Regions from separate parts of the Pseudoalteromonas sp. TP27 genome, predicted to be linked through region 2. Evidence: predicted binding sites of a transcription regulator. Region 2 holds the regulator's gene; the other holds the start of a gene.
What was found. Region 2 encodes ArgR, which controls arginine synthesis, uptake and breakdown. Its sites were predicted from a motif close to ANTGAATANNTATTCANT; they were not measured.

Region 1: a site for ArgR is predicted at 4,564-4,581, ahead of PX700_RS02945 (OadG family protein). Genes of this name have one in related genera too.

The regions. Positions count from the first base shown of each region.
Region 1 covers NZ_JARDAK010000002.1:144,398-151,887, forward strand. Annotated here, with positions in the region: gene PX700_RS02925 (hypothetical protein) at 49-225, opposite strand; gene PX700_RS02930 (aldo/keto reductase) at 239-1,210, opposite strand; gene PX700_RS02935 (sodium ion-translocating decarboxylase subunit beta) at 1,338-2,468, opposite strand; gene oadA (sodium-extruding oxaloacetate decarboxylase subunit alpha) at 2,483-4,264, opposite strand; gene PX700_RS02945 (OadG family protein) at 4,276-4,518, opposite strand; gene PX700_RS02950 (DUF1328 domain-containing protein) at 5,038-5,211, shown strand; gene PX700_RS02955 (hypothetical protein) at 5,270-5,461, shown strand; gene PX700_RS02960 (YcxB family protein) at 5,594-6,061, shown strand; gene csrA (carbon storage regulator CsrA) at 6,112-6,303, opposite strand; gene PX700_RS02970 (aspartate kinase) at 6,395-7,490, opposite strand, start outside.
Region 2 covers NZ_JARDAK010000002.1:322,702-330,191, reverse strand. Annotated here, with positions in the region: gene PX700_RS03790 (ABC transporter permease) at 1-1,583, shown strand, start outside; gene PX700_RS03785 (ABC transporter ATP-binding protein) at 1,584-2,633, shown strand; gene PX700_RS03780 (Dyp-type peroxidase) at 2,682-3,581, shown strand; gene argR (transcriptional regulator ArgR) at 3,598-4,065, opposite strand; gene mdh (malate dehydrogenase) at 4,291-5,223, shown strand; gene ispB (octaprenyl diphosphate synthase) at 5,310-6,281, opposite strand; gene rplU (50S ribosomal protein L21) at 6,704-7,015, shown strand; gene rpmA (50S ribosomal protein L27) at 7,032-7,289, shown strand; gene cgtA (Obg family GTPase CgtA) at 7,430-7,490, shown strand, end outside.

The DNA.
Region 1 (7,490 bases), 180 kb from region 2:
CTGCAAAGGCTTTTTTTGTACGCTATAAACCATTAATACATTAATACATTAATACATTAATACATAAATTAGCTGAATAACTAAAGACACCATCACTAATGGCCAGATATATTTGCTGTATTTGGTTGCGCCATCCAGCCCCATTTTACTTTGATATTTTTCAAGCAAAGGTATAAGTACTGCAAGTGCTACAAACAAACCAATTAAAATAACGAATATGTTCATATTAACGCCCTACTTATGGTAATTCATGGCCTTTAGCGCTTACATAAAGTGCATACCAATGCTCACGAGTTAGCTCTACGTTTACTGCATCACATGAGGCTTTAATGCGTTTAGCATTAGTAGTACCAATTATTGGCTGAATCGATGCAGGAAGGCGAAGTAACCATGCCAGCACAATAGCCTCAGCAGAAGTATCGTAAAGTGCAGCTAGCTTATTAACTAAAAGGCTGGTGTTTATATCGGCCTGGGATGCGTTTGATAAATCACTACCGCTGTATAAACCCTGGCATAAACTGCCCCAGCTCTGAATTTGAATTTCAAAATGACGACAGTATTCAATGCTTCCTGGAGTAAAATTGAGATTTTTACCATCAGCGTTACCCGCATATATACCTTCATCAATAAACTGGTGCTTTTGTAAGCTCGCTTCAATTTGATTAGCAACAATAGGCATATCAAGTGCGTGCTGTAAAAAATTCATTTGGTGTTGCTGCATGTTAGATACTGCAAAATTACGTACTTTGCCGCTTTCTTTTAGGCAGCTAAATATTTGTGCTATTTCGTTCACTTCCATTAATGGATCGGGACGATGCAGCATCAATACATCTAAGTATTCTGTATTTAATTGTTTTAAAGATGCTTCAACTGATTGCTCAATCCACTTAGCCGAAAAATCATAGCGCTTTGGCCCTAAGTCATCTTCAAAACGGATCCCACATTTAGATTGAATATACATGTGTTCTCTAAGCTCTGGTCGCTCACTTAGTGCTTGTCCAAAAACCTGCTCCGCTTTACCGAAAGTGTATATATCAGCATGGTCAAAAAAGTTAATGCCACCTTCAATAGCATTATCTATGCATTCATGAGTTTGCTTAACATGTGCATCAGTGATTGCGTCTTTATTCCAACCGCCGCCCAGACCCATGCATCCGAATACAAGTTTACTAACATGAGGTAAGTGCTTTGCTAAAGGTGTGTGAAGCATGGTAACTATCCTTAAAGTTTTGAAGAATAGTCACTGTAAACAAAAAAGCTTTATCTAGCTACAAATTAGGCACAAAAAAAAGCGCAGTAAACTGCGCTTAATAGTTAATCTATTTTAAATTACACTTTTAGCCAACGAGTGCTAGCAATATGCCTGCTGCAACTGCACTACCCAGTACACCCGCTACGTTTGGACCCATAGCGTGCATAAGTAAAAAGTTATGTGGGTTACTTTCAAGGCCCACTTTATTAACCACTCGTGCCGCCATTGGCACAGCAGATACACCCGCAGCACCAATTAATGGATTTATAGGTGTTTTAGATATACGGTTAAGCCCTTTTGCCATAAATACGCCCGACGCTGTACCAATTGCAAAAGCCAATGCGCCAAGAACCAAAATACCAATCGTCTCAACAGTTAAAAACTTATCTGCAGCAAGCTTTGAGCCTACAGCTAAGCCTAAAAATATAGTTGTAACATTAATAATTTCGTTTTGAGCACTATTACTTAAACGGTCAACAACACCCGACTCTCGCATTAAATTACCTAAGCAAAACATACCTACAAGCGGTATAGCAGCCGGTAAAAACATTGCCGTTAAACTAAGTACCATAAGAGGGAAAATAATCTTTTCCTTTTTAGATACCTTACGTAATTCAGGCATCTTAATTTGGCGCTCTTCTGGTGTGGTTAACGCACGCATAATTGGCGGCTGAATAATTGGTACAAGTGCCATGTATGAATATGCAGCTACCGCTATTGCGCCTAGTAGATCAGGTGCCAGCTTTGATGCTAAAAATATGGCAGTCGGTCCATCAGCGCCACCAATTATGGCAATAGCAGATGCATCCTGTAGAGTAAATTCAAAGCCTGGCACGTAGTTTAATAGTATTGCGCCAAACAAAGTCGCAAAAATACCAAACTGCGCCGCAGCACCAAGTAACAACATACGAGGGTTTGCAATAAGCGCGCTAAAATCGGTCAGCGCCCCTACGCCCATAAATATCAATAGCGGAAAAATCCCGGTATCAATACCTACGTAATAAACGTAATACAAAAGCCCACCAGGGTCTGACAAACCTGCCACAGGTACATTTGTTAAAATCGCACCAAAACCAATAGGTAATAGTAATAATGGTTCAAAACCTTTAGCTATCGCTAAAAACAGTAATAAACACCCTACCGCAATCATTATTAACGATGGGATTGTAAAGTTAGCAATGCCAGTAGCATTCCAGAGGTTTAAAATACCGTCCATCCTCTATTTACTCCCTATGCTAATGCAATCATAGCGTCGCCGGTAGTTACAGCATCGCCTTCACTAACTAACACTTCAGCAATTGTTCCGGTGTGCATAGCGCGTATTTCAGTTTCCATTTTCATGGCTTCCATAATAATCACTACATCACCTTCGTTAACAACTTGCCCAGCTTTTACCTTAATCTTAAAAATATTACCGGCTAAAGGTGCGTTAAGTGTTTCGCCCGATGCAACCGAAGCAGACTGAGGAATGTGCTCAGAGTCTTTTAATGTTACCTCTTTTAGCTCACCACCTTGCGCCACTACTACGTCGTAAACTTTACCGTCTACTTTTACGCTGTACTGCTCAGCTTTTACGCCGTTATTATTTGATCCCGATTTTGGTGTTGCCTTATTGCTCTTATCTTCAACGGTAGGAATAGGCTCAAATGCATCAGGGTTATTACGATTTTTAATAAACTTCAAACCAACTTGTGGAAATAATGCATAAGTTAGTACGTCATCAATTTGCTCATCAGCAAGTGTTAAACCCTGCTCTTGCGCTTCTTTTAATAATTCAGCTTCAAGCGTTGCAAGCTCTGGTGCAATGTTATCTGCAGGGCGACAAGTAATAACCTCTGCTCCATCAAGTACACGCTCTTGTAGCTCTTTATTCATTGGTGCTGGTGTTAAGCCATATTCACCTTTTAGTACGCCAGCAGTTTCTTTAGTGATTGTTTTATAACGCTCACCGGTTAGTACATTAAGTACCGCTTGAGTACCTACAATTTGCGATGTTGGTGTAACTAAAGGTAAAAAGCCAAGATCTTCACGTACACGTGGGATCTCAAGCAAAACTTCATTAAGCTTATCTGCCGCGCCTTGCTCTTTAAGCTGGTTTTCCATGTTTGTAAGCATGCCACCAGGCACTTGAGCAAGTAAAATACGTCCATCAACCCCTTTTAAGCTACCTTCAAATGCCGCATATTTTTTACGTACATCTCTAAAGTAAGCAGCAATTTCTTCTAGATGGTTTAAATCAAGGTCGGTATCGCGCTCAGTTCCTTCAACTATCGATACAATAGTTTCAGTTGCGGTGTGTCCGTAAGTCATACTCATAGATGAAATAGCGGTATCAAGCATATCAATGCCTGCATCAATCGCTTTTTGATAAGTCGCAGTACTTAAACCAGTTGTAGCGTGGCACTGCATAGCAATAGGAACCGATACGGTTTCTTTAAGTGCTTTAATTAGTTTTTCAGCATCGTACGGCTTTAATAAACCCGCCATATCTTTAATACAAATTGAGTGACAGCCTAAATCTTCTAATTGCTTAGCAAGAGTTAACCACATATCAAGTGTATGAACAGGGCTTACTGTATACGAAATAGTACCTTGAGCATGTGCGCCTACTTTTATAGCCGCTTTAATTGCTGTTTCAAGGTTACGTACGTCGTTCATTGCATCGAATATACGAAATACGTCAACGCCATTTTTATGTGCGCGCTCTACAAATTTTTCAACTACGTCATCAGCGTAATGGCGGTAACCTAATAAGTTTTGACCGCGTAATAGCATTTGCTGTTTAGTATTAGGCATCGCTTTTTTAAGCGCACGAATACGCTCCCAAGGATCTTCGCCTAAATAACGAATACATGAATCAAATGTAGCACCGCCCCATGATTCAATAGACCAATAACCTGCATCATCTAGCTTGCTAGCAATAGGTAGCATATCGTCTAGGCGCATACGTGTTGCGAGCAATGATTGGTGCGCATCGCGTAATACCAATTCTGTTAATTTTAATTTAGCCATGTGTGTGCCCCTTATTTATTATTTGATTTGTACTGAGCAATGGCAGCACTAATAGCAGCGATGTGCTCATTAGGCACACCTTGAGATTTAAAAGACGGTGATTTAGCTGGTGATGCCTCTGGTTCGCTATAGCGCGTCACCAAATTAGACATAAGCGTTACTGCACCAATTAATATCGACAGAAATACAAACACTCCAACCATGCCAGTCAGCATTAAGCTACCAGCAGTTGTGAGTAGAGCACCTATATCCATTTTTCTCCCCCTTGAAACCCATATCGAAAATAAAAAATCGATTTAATTAAATATTTATTCACTGGATAATAACAAAACTAGTCGCTTTGTCTACATCTTGTAAATTGGTAAAACCAATTAAACTATAAACAACATAACGCTCAACTTATTTACAAGCCATAACCCAGCAATCACGCGCCCTACAATACATACAGAAAATAACGACTATAGCTAATAGTTATATGGAAGTTGTTAATTAACTATTCAACTTAATAAAAACAACCACCAAATTTTATAATAAGTACAAAAACACACATAAACTGTTAATTGGTCTTACCAAAAATATTATTTTTAGTGAATATTTATCGGTAACTTGTAACAGTGTGAATAACTTACATAATAAAGCGTAAAAATTACTAACTAACTAATAACTAAAAATACAGTTAAAAACCATAACTAGCTGATATAAAACAAAAATAAACTTTGGCATATAACTGGCATTAGTTATTGTGAGCAAATTTGATAACCAAGGAGAAAACAATGTTACGCTGGACAATTACATTTTTAGTTATTGCTTTAATCGCTGCAGTGTTAGGTTTTGGTGGCATCGCAGGTGCCGCAGCTGGTATAGCAAAAATTATATTTTTTATCTTTTTAGTACTTTTAGTGATTTCATTAGTTTCAGGTGCACTACGTGGTAAATCACCCAGGTAGATAAAGCATTCAACTAACAAACACTAAAATTTAATCAATACTTACAAGGAATTACACTATGAACTCTACAACTTTAAAAGCAGCACTAATCGCAGTATTTGCAGGTTTTTTCATGATGGGTTGTGAAGATAACCATGCAGAAGATGCTGGCGAACGTATCGACGAAGCAGTAACTGACGTGCAAAACTCTGTTGAAGATGCATGTGAAAATGTTAAAGAAGGCGTAAACGCTGAAGAAACTAACTGTTAATTCTTCTTGTAACGCTAAAAAACGGCCTTAGGGCCGTTTTTTTGTGTCTGTAATAAAATCACTAACTATAAAGCTGCTCATTTAGCAGTTAGCTTGTTAAAATAAAAAAAACGATATTTAAAGCAAGGCAAAATGGCATTCACAACCACCTACACACTAGATAAACCCTACTTTTACGAGTGCTTTGATGAGTCACTTCCTTACAGTAAGCGTGCAAAACCTAAGTACTTTTTACTTGTGTTGTTAGTTGCGCTTGGTTTATTTGGTATTTATGTTTTAAACGATCATTACTTAGGATCGTTTATGATCATGTTAGCGGTACTCGAGTGCGTCGCTTTTTACTATCGCAGACCTTGGTGGGTAACCAGACAAATGCTCAGTAGAGCATCAGGCTCTGAGGTAACACTTACCTTTGACGACGAAGGCATTAAGTCGGCTAATCATTACAAAAGTTTTGAGCTAACTTGGCAAAACATAAGCGAAGTAATAGATACTCAGCAAGGTATTATTATTAAAAATAAAAGCGGAATGCAGTACATTTCAAAACAAATACTAACCCCTGAAATACTCGCTTTTATAAACAAAAAAGCCACTCAGTGAGTGGCTTTTAGTCTAGTTGAGCTAATTGCTCAACTACGTATACGTGTTGATTAAGCATTGCCCGGATTAGGGTTCGACTTTTCAGCTTGTATGCGCATGTAAATCTCTTCACGATGCACTGATACGTCTTTTGGTGCATTAACACCGATTCGAACTTGATTTCCTTTAACACCTAGAACGGTAACTGTTACTTCGTCACCAATCATTAGGGTTTCACCTACTCTACGAGTTAGTATTAGCATTCTCTTGCTCCCATGTTCCAATAAAAATTATAAGATTCCGCTTAAACATACTAATGAAAATTAGACTGAAAAGTAAGTAAAAACTCCCAATCTATCCATTTTCTGTTAAAAATGCTTTATGTAATGCACGAACAGCCAACTCTAGGTACTTTTCATCTATTAAAACTGAAATTTTAATCTCTGAAGTCGAGACTAAAACTACATTAATATTTTCCTGCGCTAATGCATCAAAAAATAAACTTGCTACACCAGAATGCGATTTCATACCCATTCCAACAGCAGAAACTTTAGCGATTGTTGGTAATCCGCTTATATTTTGAGCACTAAGTTGAGCTTGATCTTCGCTCAATAATTCAAGTGCTTGCAGATAATCATTCGAGTGCACAGTAAAAGCATAGTCTATTTTTTCAAAGATATGATTAACTTGATTAATCATATCTATTTCGATGCCATTATCAGCAAAAAGTTTCAATATTTTTGAAAGATATTGCGTACCGCTTGGCACACCATCTACTTTAATTAAACATTCGTCACGATTAAACGCAATCCCCGATACCACCTTGCTTGGCATATCGTTCTCCTCAAAACTTATTAATGTGCCTTCATCAGGATTAAAGCTCGAAAGCACCCTAAGTGGCACATTGTGTCTACCTGCAGCTTCTACTGAACGAATATGCAAAACTTTAGCGCCTAAACTTGCCAGCTCTAGCATTTCGGCAAAGGTAACTTGGCTCATTCTGCGCGCATTAGGTTCAACACGAGGATCTGTAGTATATACGCCATCAACGTCTGTATAGATCTGGCATTCGTCGGCTTTTATAGCCGCTGCTATTTCCACAGCCGATGTATCGGTGCCGCCGCGTCCAAGTGTTGTAATATTGCCCTCAATATCACGCCCCTGAAACCCAGCAATAATAGCAATACGGTTATGTTCAAGCTCATGCTTTAAGCGCGTAGCAGCAACCTCCGCAATACGAGCTTTACCAAACATGTTGTCGGTTAGAATATTGACTTGATCGGCTAATAAGCTCACCGCAGAGTGGCCACGTTTAATAATAGCCATAGCAAGGAGTGAAACAGAAACCTGCTCTCCAGTGCTAATTAGTACGTCTAGTTCACGGCTACTCGGGCGAGTATCAATTTGTTTGGCGAGGTTAATTAAGCGGTTGGTTTCTCCCGACATAGCC
Region 2 (7,490 bases):
CAGGCTTAATACTATCGGCTCCGTTGTTTTTTCTTCTTTTTGAATCTCTACAAGGTAGCTCTGAGGTGTTTTCTCACCTGTGGGATACCGTGCTTTGGGATTACATAACCAATACCGTATTGCTTGTTTTAGGTGTTTGTGTCCTTAGCTGCGCCATTGCATTACCTCTTGGCTGGCTAACAGCTTATTGTACTTTCCCCGGTAAAAAACAGTTTGAATGGGCACTTATGCTGCCCCTTGCTATGCCCACCTATATTATTGCCTATGTATACACTGATTTATTAGATTATGCGGGCCCGGTGCAAATAGCGCTGAGGGAATGGTTTGGCTGGCAATCACCTAATGACTATTGGTTTTTTGATATTCGTACATTACCCGGCGCCATAGTTATGATTGCCTTGGTGCTTTATCCGTATTTATTTTTAATTTTTAAAACGGCTCTTCGCGAGCAGTCATTTAAATTAGTACAAGCTAGCCAGTTAATGGGGCTATCTCCTTGGCAAAGTTTTTTTAAAGTAAGCTTGGTGCTTTCTCGTGGGGCAATTGTTGCGGCTCTTGCGCTTATAAGCATGGAAACCATGGCTGACTTTGCAACCGTCAGCTATTTTGCCGTAAGTACATTAACGACTGCCGTATACGATACGTGGTTTGGTTATTACTCACTTACAGCGGCAGCTAAAATATCGGGTGTGATGTTATTACTGTTATTTTTAGCATTAATGGCAGAGCGCTTTAGTCGTCGTAACCAAGCGGTATTTGAACGCCAATCAAGTGTAAATAGTGAATCTCTCTATGTATTAAAAGGAAAGTCAGCTTGGCTCGCAACGGCATTTTGCAGCTTTATTTTACTTATCGCGTTTGTAATTCCTATTGCAGTACTTATAAATTACGCCATTACCTACTTTGATAAAGCATGGAATGTAGAGTTTTTTAGTTACGCTTGGCAAAGTTTAAAAGTGGCAGGGGTTGTGAGCCTAATAACGATTACGCTAAGTATTTTTGTTGTGTTTTATCAGCGCGTGGCAAAGCAAACATATCCGCTTATTCCAGGGCGTTTAGCAAGCACAGGATATGCGTTGCCTGGAACAGTACTCGCTATTGCGGTTTTATTACCTCTTACATTATTAGAAAACACCATTAATACCGTGCTAGAGAGGTATAATTTAGATATTGGCTTACTGCTTACAGGTAGCATTCTTACTATTATTATTGCTTATATTGTTAGGTTTTACGCCATTGCACACGGAGCAATTGAGTCGAGTTTTTTACGTATTAGCCCATCACTTGATATGGCAAGCCAATCAATGGGTAAAAGCCAAGGGCAAACGCTGCGTTTAGTGCACCTACCTTTACTGCGAAGAGGATTGCTTACTGCTGCATTATTGGTATTTATTGAGTGTATGAAAGAACTGCCGGCTGCGTTATTGCTCAGACCGTTTAATTTTGAAAGCTTAGCTACTCATGTATTTCAGTATGTGAGTGACGAGCAATTAGAGCTTGCTTCAATATCGGCATTATTTATTGTTATTGTTGGGTTTATTCCTTTGTATTTTATTAATCGTTCTATGGAGCAGCGTAGTTAAATGAGTAGTTTAATTTTACAAGGCGTGAGCTATCACTATAACGGTACACAGGTTATTCACGATTTAGATTTAACGGTAGGTAAAGATGAAATAGTATGCTTACTTGGTGCGAGTGGATGCGGCAAAACGACCACATTAAAAGCGATTGCAGGTTTAATTGAAGCCAAGCAAGGGTCTATTTTTATAGACGGTAAATTAGTGAGTGATGAGCAATCGTTTGTCTCGCCAGAGCATCGCAACATCGGCATGATGTTTCAAGATTATGCGTTGTTTCCGCATTTAACGGTAGCAAATAATATCGCATTTGGGCTTAGTAAAATGAGTAAAGCTCAAAAGCAGCAACGCGTTGATGAAATGCTTAAGCTTGTGCATTTAATTGGCTGTGCCGACAGGTTCCCGCATCAGTTATCGGGTGGTCAACAGCAGCGCGTAGCTATTGCTCGTGCATTAGCTTATAAGCCTAGTTTATTGCTACTTGATGAGCCCTTTTCAAATATCGACACACAAGTACGCTTTGAATTAATTGCCGATATCCGCCGAATTATAAAGGCAACTCAGGTATCTGCTGTGTTTGTTACACACTCAAAAGAAGAGGCGTTTGCCTTTTCAGATACACTTGCCATTATGCATCGCGGTAAAATTGAGCAACAAGGCACGCCTGAGCAGCTTTTTGCAGCGCCATGTTCAAAGGAGGTTGCAGAGTTTCTGGGTCAGGGCATATACTTAAGCGCAGAAGTGTTAACCGCAACTGAATACAGAACACCATTTGGTTTAGTCGAATCTTATGTTGAGAGTAAGCATAACGTAAGCGTAGGGCTTATATATGTGCGCCCTCATCAAATAGAATTAGTGGCAGATAACCAGAGTGACAAGTTCAGCAAGCGAGCTACAATCATAAGTCGTCGCTTTATTGGTTCGGCGTATGTTTATTCGCTTGTTATTGATGAACAAGAAATTGAAGTTGCTGCACAATATGGCCAGTCATTTGAAAATAATGAACAGGTTATAATAAAAATAAAACCTCACACGGTGAATTTTTTCGAATCGTAATTAATTTGTTATTCGCTGTGTTTTTATCTGTAAAACTAAGGAATAACAATGGCGCAAGCGCAATCAGGGATTTGTGCTGAAGCAAACTTACACGGTTTGCACTTATTTTTTAATGTGTTTGATGGTCAAGATGAATCACTTCGCGCAAAGTTAAAACAAGTAAGCGCTATTGAAGAAGAGTTTAGCGATCAATTTTCAGAATCAATGCTCTCTTGTATGGTTGCTATTGGTGCCCAGTATTGGCCGCATATCCTCCCTGAATACATCCCAAGCGAATTACAGAGCTTTCCTAATATAAACCACAGCGATCACCAAATGAGCGTACAACCGTGCGATTTATTTGTGCAAATTCGCTCTGACCGTGAAGACGTTAACCATTTATTTGCGCTGCAAATTTTAAAACTATTTGCCCCCGATGTTGAGCTGGTGGAGCAAATTCGTAACTTTCGCTTTTTAGATGGTCGTGATTTTAACGGTTTTATTTATGGTGGCGACACCGCGCATGGAAGAAAAAAGCGCGCTACGGCTTTAATTAGTAACCCTGGCAATTTTGAAGATCAGGGGAGTTATATTCATGTTCAGCGTTATAAGCATGACTTAACTATGTGGCAGCATTTATCATTGAGTGAGCAAGAACAAATAATGGGGCGTACGCGCCTTGATAACACACTAATTACCCCCGCGATTGAAACCAGCCATGCTTCGCGAAGTGAGCTAAAAGACGAAGACGGCCAACCGCTACTATTAAATCAAAGCATGCCTTATGGCGATGTATATGAGCAGGGAATGTTATTAATTACATGTGCTTGTACGGGTACTGCATTTGAAAAAGTACTTAATAGCCGTTTAGGGGAAGGAGATTGTTACGACCACTGGCTTGATTTTACTCAAGCCGATATGGGTTCTGCTTTTTTTGCACCTTCAGTCGGGTTTTTAAAACAGATTTAGTTTACTAATTTAGTTATTAAACCGTATCAAATAAAATGCGAACACGTTCAAGCGTTACGTCTATTTCAGATATTTTAGCTGGGGCGATAAAAATAGTATCGTCGCCTGCAATTGTGCCTAGTACGCCATCTGCTTTACCTAATGAATCTAATAAGCGCGCAATAAGCTGAGCCGCACCAGGGCTGGTACGAATGATGATCATCATTTCGTTGTGCATAATGTCGATTACTAATTGGCGTAACGGGCTCTTGGCCGTAGGTACACCCATTTCAGCTGGTAAGCAGTAAACCATTTCTTGTTTAGCATTACGTGTGCGTACAGCGCCAAATTTACTTAACATGCGTGACACTTTACTTTGGCTAATGTTGTCAAAGCCTTGATCTTTTAACGCATCAACTATTTCGCCTTGAGAGCCAAAGTTTTCTTCTTTTAAAAGCGATTTAAATGCTTTTACTAGTGCTTCTTGTTTATCTTGTGGTTGCATAGTCTTCATTCGTTTTTGTTATTTATGCCGTAAATTCTACACAATAATGAATAATTATGCAGCAGTTGTTTAGTTAACTTGCCAGTTTGATGCGTTAAATCACAAAAGTTTACGACTATGGTCGAAAATATACTTGAAATAGACAGGATAAATTTGTTTTTAGTCGCTAATTTCATTATCTTAAGAGCCACAAATGTTTCCTACCTCAAATTACGGAGAATTCCAATGAAAGTTGCTGTATTAGGTGCTGCAGGCGGTATCGGCCAAGCGTTGTCTTTATTATTAAAAACAGGCTTACCAGCTGGCTCTGAATTATCACTTTATGATGTTGCACCAGTAGTACCAGGTGTTGCGGTTGACCTTTCTCACATCCCAACAGATGTTAAAGTAGCAGGTTTTGGCGCAGATGAATTAAACAAAGCGCTTGAAGGCTCTGATATCGTTCTTATCCCAGCGGGTATGCCACGTAAACCAGGTATGGATCGTGCTGATTTATTTAATGTAAATGCTGGCATCATCAAAACGTTAGCAGAAGGCATTGTTGCTAGCTGTCCTAAAGCGTTAGTAGGTATTATTACTAACCCAGTAAACGGCACAGTTCCAATTGTTGCTGAAGTATTTAAAAAAGCAGGTACTTACGACGCTAAACGTGTATTCGGTATTACTACGCTTGACGTTATTCGTTCAGAAGCATTTGTTGCTGAACTTAAAGGCGTAGACGTAGCAACTGTTAAAGTACCAGTAATTGGCGGTCACTCAGGAACAACTATTCTTCCTCTACTTTCTCAGGTTGAAGGTGTTTCTTTCACTGATGAAGAAGTTGCTGCACTTACTCCACGTATCCAAAATGCGGGAACTGAAGTTGTAAATGCTAAAGCCGGTGGCGGTTCAGCTACATTATCAATGGGCGCAGCTGCTGCTCGTTTTTGTATGTCTTTAGTTAAAGGCCTACAGGGTGAAGACGTTGTAGATTACGCTTACGTTGCTGTTGAAAATGGCGATGCAGAGTACTTTGCACACCCAGTACGTTTAGGTAAAAACGGCGTAGAAGAAATTCTTTCTTATGGCGAACTAAGCGCATTTGAAACAAAAGCAAAAAATGACATGCTTGAAACACTGAAAAAAGACATCAAAGAAGGTGTTGATTTCATGGCGTAATAGCCAAAGTAGAATAACAAAAAAGCCTGCATTTGCAGGCTTTTTTATTGCTCAGAATTAATGTCACACTGTGTAACTAGTTAAAACTAGTGGTCGCGGTCAACCGCAATACGTGCAAGGCTTATGAGCGCTTGCTTATAGTCAGACTCTTCTAAAAAGTCTAAACACGCAATGGCTTTGTCAGCTTCAAGCTCTGCTTTTTGCATTGTAAACTCAAGCGCATTGGTTTGCTTTAGTGCCGATAAAATTTCTTCTAAATGCTCCATACCATTGCAGTGCTCTATTGCGTCACGAATAAGCTGCGTTTGCTGCTCGCTACCATTTTGCATAGCATAAATAAGTGGAAGCGTTGGTTTGCCTTCAGCTAAATCATCACCAATGTTTTTACCCAACTGCTCAGCATCTGCATTGTAATCGAGTACGTCATCCACTAACTGAAACGCAGTCCCTAAATGCATGCCGTACAGGTTTAGTGCATCAAGCGTGGTTTGATCTTGCTCAGTGATAATAGCAGCAAGCCCTGTAGCGGCTTCAAACAACTTAGCCGTTTTAGAGTAAATAACCTGCATATAACTGGCTTCGGTTGTATCTGGGTCGTTGCAGTTCATTAGCTGCAATACTTCGCCTTCAGCAATAATGTTTGTTGCATCGGCAAGTACTTGCATAACCTGCATTTTTCCAAGGCCAACCATAAGCTGAAATGAACGAGTGTAAATAAAGTCACCAACCAATACGCTAGCGGCATTACCAAATTCAGCATTTGCTGTAGGCGTGCCACGTCGTAAGTTTGATTCATCAACAACATCATCATGCAATAGCGTTGCTGTATGAATAAACTCAACAATTGTTGCAAGCGTTATGTGATCTTTACCCTGATAACCGAGTGCTTTGGCCGCTAAAATCGCCAGCATGGGACGAACGCGCTTGCCGCCACTGCTAACTATATATAAACCAAGCTGATTAACTAACGCCACATCTGAGCGCATTTGCGCATGTATAAGTTGATTGACGTCATTCATATCGCTTTCGATTAACGCCTGGATAGCTTTTATATCCATTGATCTCCGAGCCAATTTTTATGTGTGAACGGCGCAGATTGTACAACAAAAAATGCACTAGCTCGATATTTTGTGACGATTGATTGAAAAAACACTATTAAAGTACTTAATTTAGCCTGAATTAGCCAAGATAACTGATTAATTGCTAATCAATATACCCTTTACGGTGTGCTTAGATATTAAGCTGTGAGGGTTATATTTGAGTGCATTAATTTATTTCGTCCAAGAGTTAAAAAGCGCTTGGCAAAAGGGCTAATTAATATAAAATGGGGTAAATATTGAATTGCTCTCAAAGCAGCTACTTTTTATTCATTTTAATTACAAAATAGGCTTGCTAGTTATTTCGCGTTAGCGTAAACTTCGCGCCCTATCGAAGAATATTTTAGTTGCGCCGATTTGAGGGTGCACAGACGGAGTTAATTATGTACGCGGTTTTCCAAAGTGGTGGTAAACAGCATCGTGTGACTGAAGGTCAAACGATTCGTCTTGAAAAATTAGACGTTGAAACTGGTGCGGCAGTAGAATTTGATTCAGTACTTTTAGTTGCTGATGGTGAGAAAATCGAGATCGGTGTACCGTTCGTAAACGGTGGCAAGATAACAGCTGAGGTTGTTTCACATGGTCGCGGTGAGAAGATTAAGGTTGTTAAATTTAGACGCCGTAAGCATTCTCGTAAGCAAATGGGCCATCGTCAATGGTTCACTGAAGTTAAAATCACTAGCATTAGCGCTTAATTAGAGGTACTTAGAAATGGCACATAAAAAAGCAGCTGGTAGTACTCGTAACGGTCGCGATTCAGAAAGCAAACGCCTAGGTGTTAAGCGTTTTGGTGGCGAATCAGTTCTAGCGGGTAGCATCATTGTTCGTCAGCGTGGAACTCGTTTCCACCCTGGTACTAACGTAGGTATCGGTAAAGACCACACTATCTTCGCAAAAGCAGATGGTAAAGTTCAATTTGAACAGAAAGGTCCTTTAAACCGTAAATACGTAACTATCGTAACTGAGTAATCAGTAAGGTAGTTAAAAACCCCGCCTTTGCGGGGTTTTTTGTTTTGTAGTCAGTCAAAATATATACCCAAGCCTGCATTTGTGTTGGCTTGGGTATATAATAGAGTTATTAAACAAGCCAATCCCTAAAGTGAGTAATCATGAAGTTTGTAGATGAAGTAGAAATTCGCGCAGAAGCTGGAGACGGTGGCAGCGGCATCG